DNA from 2 places in the Virgibacillus sp. MG-45 genome. Region 2 is predicted to be linked to the other one. Evidence: a T-box and tRNA genes for the amino acid it is inferred to sense, from the RefSeq annotation. Region 2 holds a T-box; the other holds one or more tRNA genes.
The links. The T-box of region 2 lies ahead of alaS (alanine--tRNA ligase). A T-box ahead of a tRNA ligase gene usually reads a tRNA of that ligase, here a tRNA-Ala.
Positions count from the first base shown of each region.

Region 1: it has a tRNA-Ala gene. The T-box ahead of alaS (alanine--tRNA ligase) is inferred to sense a tRNA for this amino acid. The anticodon was not compared.

Region 1 is NZ_JAXOFU010000009.1:2,638-5,856, forward strand. It holds gene SPK86_RS10635 (transposase) at 1-235, shown strand, start outside; gene SPK86_RS10640 (phosphatase PAP2 family protein) at 390-1,079, opposite strand; tRNA gene SPK86_RS10645 (tRNA-Ala) at 1,232-1,304, opposite strand; gene SPK86_RS10650 (YeiH family protein) at 1,588-2,622, opposite strand; partial or broken gene SPK86_RS10655 (LysR family transcriptional regulator) at 2,742-3,219, shown strand, end outside.
Region 2 is NZ_JAXOFU010000002.1:167,870-171,088, forward strand. It holds gene alaS (alanine--tRNA ligase) at 1-2,060, opposite strand, end outside; T-box leader at 2,123-2,333, opposite strand; gene SPK86_RS03085 (AI-2E family transporter) at 2,377-3,219, opposite strand, start outside.

The DNA.
Region 1 (3,219 bases), on a different contig from region 2:
AAAAGCTATTGGTTTTTACGACAGTTTAACTGAAGAAAATAAAGATACATTAATGAGGATTATTGAACAAACCATGATCGATACCATATCAAACATGCTAGGAGTAATTGATGGAAGTTCAACTTTAAAGGATTGTTCGTTAGAACCTAAATTACTGCTTGACTCTATTGATACAGAAGGAGAACTGCAAGAATCATTTTTAGAATTCATAGAAGAAAGAGGTAGTAACAGCTAATTGAAATTTTGATTAATGAGGTTTCCATAAAGCTCTTAAAAGATATTAGAAAGTTTAAATGAATTCTATAACCTTGATTGGCTAAATGCCTTTCAAGGTTTTTGTTTGAATACTAGCTACCATTTCCCGGAATGGTAGCGTTATTTGTACCGAATTAATCATTTTTTTGACTAATGATTTGCTTGCTTGGGAACGATGCACGTTTGCTTAGAGCAAGCTTGCGAATGGTATTCTTCTGGCTTCTTGTTGCAAGTTCCACGACGAAGCTATGGATGACGGACGCAATAATGATAGAAGCAATGACATCGAGCACAACATGCTGTTTAATAAATAATGTAGACAAAATGATTAATATTCCCATCATGTGTACGAACAATGTATTGAACAGATGCTTCTTTTTTATTTGAATAAAGGCGAGCATGATGACATACGTTGTTAATACATGAATGCTTGGGAAACAATTGTAGGGCTCATCGTTTTGATAAATAAATTGCACCATGCTTGTAATCCAGTCATTGCCTGCTAGCACAGGTCTTGGTACCGTTGTTTGAAAGAAGATATAAAATAAAAAACAAATTACTTCCCCAATAACGATCGTGATTAATGCATGATAATAAACCTTTAGATCCTTAAAGCAAAAGTAAATCATATAACCAAAAATAAAGGCGTACCAGATAATATAAGGAATAACAAAAATCGGTATAAAGGGGATATAGCTATCCACCTTTAGTGGAATTTCGATTGCTTTACTTGGTTGTGTATTTAAATAGGTATATATAAGTCCAAGAATTGGAAATATCAATAAAGAAAGTAAGTGTGGTACTTTTCGTTTCCAGCCACTCATTGGCTTTTCCCCCTGCGATTCAATTTTCTACGCGGCAAATGGGTCGAGTGTTTACCCCATTTATGCTATACCCAAAATAAACGAAACCAAAAATAGATAGTAAAATAAAAACGCTTTAACTCTGTAAAAAGGGTTAAAGCGTTTCTCCGTTATGGAGCATAGCGGGCTCGAACCGCTGACCTCTTGCATGCCATGCAAGCGCTCTCCCAGCTGAGCTAATGCCCCGAATACTGACCGTGATCTATTATATACTGAAAGTTCGTTCTTATCAAGCTGTTTTCATACTGTTACGCGTGTAACGACGGTACATCGTAACGCATTATATGCAATGGCTTTATCAAAGGCTACTGCCTACTTATACAACAAACGACAAGCTTGTTTCCCTCTTCTTTTGTTATTTGCCTCTTTTATACCATCACATAGAATAAAACAAAGGACCACCTTCATACGTTCGTAAGTCTACCCGATGGAGTAGGCTTTCCGGTAAGAAAGGGTCCTGTTTAGAAAGCTAAATAATAAAGTAAGCAAAGATTGATAAACAGATGGAAGCAATGGTCATTGCAAGTAAAGGCTTGAGCGCTCGAGCGCGTAAGTCCTTAAAGCTGACATTTAGACCAAGTCCAACCATAGCAGCGGTTAATAGCCATGAAGTAAGTGTGTACACTCCTTGCATGACATTATCCGATACGGGGATAGAATGCCCAAATACATAGCTTCCTAAAATACTTAACAGGATAAAGCCAAGCAAAAAGTATGGAAAGGCTACCTTTGTATTTTGTTCCCCGTTTGCAGCATTTTTGCGACGCATAAGGAAGATCAATATAAAGCAGAGTGGAACAAGTAAAAATACACGTCCGAGTTTTGCAAGTAATGCGATCGCAAGCGCATCCTGGCCAGCAGGTTCGGCTGCAATTGCTACATGTGCTAGCTCGTGTAGGCTCATACCTGACCAGATACCATAATCCAATGCATCAATTGGTAGGATTGGACGGAGTACGGTATAGACGATAGAGAAAACCGTTCCCATTAACGCAATAATTCCTACACCGATTGCAGTATCTTCATCCTTGGATTTGACGATTGGTGCAACAGCAGCAATAGCAGCAGCTCCACATACACCTGTTCCTACCCCAAGTAGTAAAGATATCATTTTATCTGCTTTGAGCACTTTGGCCAACCACACGGTCAACGATATAGCAAATAGGATGATTAACGCATCTCGAGCAAGTAAACCGAGCCCATCTCTTAATACGATATCAATATTCAGCTTTAAGCCATAAAGGATGATTGCTACACGAAGTAATCGTTTTGAAGAAAATGTAATCCCTGCTCGTAATACTTCTGGGTATCCGAATAACTGCCGATAAACAACGGCAATAATAATTGCACTTGCTAATTGTCCAACATGATTAAAACCTGGAACCATTGCTAGTAGATAGCCTAAAAAAGCAATAAAAAAAGTAAAACCGATGCCAGCTATCCAATTGTACATTGTGTTTGGATTTCTTTTCGGTGTTTGCTCTGTTTCCGATGTTGTGCTCATGAAAAACACCTCCTGATATATAGCATAGTTATTGTTTAACTATAAGTAAAATAAATCATTGTTATATATATGATAAGCAAAATGATATAGTAGGCATAAAAATGTGGAGTGAAAAGAACGTGGATCAACACTTGCTAGTATTTGTCACGGTAGTGCAAAACGAAAGCTTTTCCAAAGCAGCGAAGGAATTACATATGACCCAGCCTGCTGTAAGTCAATACATACGTACATTAGAGGAAAGCCTGGGGGCCAGGTTGCTCGAACGGACGAATAAGTATGTGCGCTTAAATAAAACAGGAGAAATTGTGTTTCACCATGACAAAGAAATAATCGGCCTCTATTCTAAAATGCAACACTTAGTAGAGGATGTAACAAATAAACCCCAAGGCGATATTACGATTGGTGCAAGCTATACGTTTGGAGAATATGTGCTTCCACATATTTTGTCCGTCTTGCAAAAGAAATATCCTGCCATTCAGCCGACTGTTACAATCGCCAACACGAAAACAATTGCTGAGCTTGTAGAAAGCCACCAATTAGATGTAGGCATCGTGGAAGGAGAATTAACAGATAACGAACTTATCGAAGAAAAGCTGG
Region 2 (3,219 bases):
TCGGAGACGATTTTAAATAAGCCAATCTCCGACGTATTACGAACATGACAGCCACCACAAAGCTCTAAGCTATAATCACCAATTTGAACAACACGCACAATATCGCCATACTTTTCTCCAAATAGAGCCATTGCCCCTAGCTTTTTAGCTTCATCGATTTTCTTGTAATCAATCGTTAGAGGAATTGATTGCCAAATTCTCTCATTCACAATCTCTTCTACTTTTTGGAGCTCGTCAGCTGTAACAGGACCAAAATGAGAAAAATCAAATCGTAGCCTATCTGGCTCTACTAAAGATCCTGCTTGATTAACATGTGAGCCAAGCACATCCTTTAATGCCTGGTGAAGTAAATGGGTTGCAGTATGGTTTTTAACAACGGCATTACGGAAATCTGATTCAACAATCGCTTTTACACGCTGACCAACTTCAAGCGTGCCTTCTTTTATCGTTACATGGTGGATATGCTGCCCTTTTGGTGACTTCTTAACAGCTTCCACATATGCAGAAGCAGTATCTGTATAAATCCAACCTTTATCCGCAATTTGTCCGCCACTTTCTGCATAGAAAGGTGTTTCTTTTAGAATGATAAATACTGCATCATCCGCATTCGCAGCATCTACATAATCTTTATCCTTTAAAATTGCAGCTATTTCGGTAGCACCTTCTAAAGCATCATACCCAATAAATTTACTTTCTACTTCTAACTCAGAAAGCACACTATCTTGAACATGCATAGAATCCACCTTCTGACGTGCATTACGCGCACGTTCACGTTGTGCTTCCATATTTGCTTTAAACCCTTTTTCATCAATGGTGAATCCATGCTCTGCTACATATTCCTCAGTCAATTCCTTTGGAAATCCATACGTATCATATAGTCGGAATACTTCTTCACCAGGAAATACAGTACTATTTTTTGCTTTTTCTTCTGTTAAAATTCGTGTTAAAATTTCTAAGCCATCGTGCAATGTCTCATGAAAACGTTCTTCCTCAACTTTAATTACATTTTCAATAAAGGCACGTTGCTTTTCCACCTCTGGATAATAGTCATGCATGATTTTTCCAACTACCGCAACGAGCTTATACATGAACGGCTTTTCGATGCCAATTTGTTTTGCAAAACGAACTGCTCTTCGTAATAATCTTCTTAGCACATAGCCTCTTCCTTCATTCGATGGAAGGGCACCATCTCCGACAGCAAAAGCAACCGTCCGAATATGATCGGCAATCACTTTAAAAGCAGTATCACTTTCTGGATTTTTCCCATAAGAAGTAGTTGCGAGTTCTTCCGTTTTACGGATAATTGGTAAGAATAAATCTGTTTCAAAGTTCGTTGGAACATCTTGAATTACCGAAACCATCCGTTCTAAGCCCATCCCTGTATCAATGTTTTTCTTTGGTAATGGAGTATATGTGTCATCTGGATTATGATTAAATTGTGAAAATACAAGATTCCAAATTTCTAAATAGCGATCATTTTCACCACCAGGATATAATTCTGGATCATTAGGATCATTTCCATATTTTTCACCACGATCATAGAATATCTCGGTATTTGGTCCACTTGGCCCTTCTCCAATATCCCAGAAATTTTCCTCCAAGCGAATAATTCGCTCTTTTGGTAATTTGATTTCATTTAACCAAATATCATATGCTTCATCATCTTCTGGATGCACGGTTACAGATAAAAGCGCTTGATCAAAGCCAATCCACTTCGGACTAGTTAGAAACTCCCAAGCCCAATGAATCGCTTCTTTTTTGAAGTAATCACCGATTGAAAAGTTTCCAAGCATCTCAAAGAATGTATGATGACGGGCGGTATATCCAACATTTTCAATATCATTTGTACGAATTGATTTTTGTGCATTTACTAAACGTGGATTTTCAGGGATTACACTGCCATCGAAATATTTTTTCAATGTTGCTACACCACTGTTAATCCACAGGAGCGTTGGATCATCCTTTGGTATAAGTGAAGCGCTAGGCTCTATACGATGTCCTTTCTCCTCAAAAAAATCTAAGAACATTTGCCTTACTTGAGCTGATGTTAATTGTTTCATCTTTATTCCTCCGTTTTTCATAGTAAAAAAATTGCAAACAAAAAACTCGTCGCTGCTTCTTATGCAGGGACGAGGATAATCGCGGTACCACCCTAGTTATGAACAAATTACTGTTCATCTCTCAAGTATGATAACGGTGTAAAACCGGCGAGGATTAGTCGCATTCCGGTGTAGCTTTCCATGGCTCAATGGCTAGGATTTCTTGCAGCCTAATGAAAATCCCTCTCTTGTAAGCCTGAGTCTCCATGTACTCTTTACCTTCAACATATTTACATATAGCAATTATGCGTTATTATATTGAATCTCATCTTAAATGTCAATTGTTCTGGCTAAAAATAATCATATGACTAACAACTACTTTTAAAATAGTTAATAACGGGACAGCTAAAATCATACCAATTACTCCGCTTAATTGTCCTCCTAAGAGCAAAGCAAAAATAATGGCAACTGGATGAATATCAATACTCTTTCCAACAATGTATGGAGCAAGAAGATTGCTTTCAATTAATTGAATCACGAAAACGGTGCCTACTACGAACAATACCATCTTCCCCGATATAGTGAGCGCAATCGCCACAGCAGGTGCAGCTCCAATAATCGGTCCAAAATAAGGAATAATATTCGTTAACCCCATAATAATCGCTAGTAATAGCGCGTATTTCATTCCAAAGAATTGAAATGCAATATACGTAGCAAGCGCAACAAAAAAACATACAAGAAGCTGACCACGAATATAGTTTCCAAGACTGTCATCAATCGCATGAATGACACTACTGCTCTGTTTTCGGTATTTTTTAGGAATATAAGCTTTCACACGCTCTTTTAGCTTATCGTAATCCTTCAAAAAATAAAAAACAAGAACAGGAATAACTGTAAGCATGATGATCATATCAAATATTTTAGATACGCCTCCAATTAGCTTACCTAGCAAATTTTCAATGTATTTTTCTGCATCACGAATAATGTGATCGATTTTATCATGAACGGATTCTGGTAAAAAAGAGGTCGATTCATATACTTGATAAATGATTGATTCATACATACGCACAAGCTGAGGCAGATGTGCATTTAAATCTCGTAATTGTTGGACCGTTACAGGATAGATTAAATACACTAAATACGCTCCTCCACCAAAAAACAACAAATAAATACTTAAGAT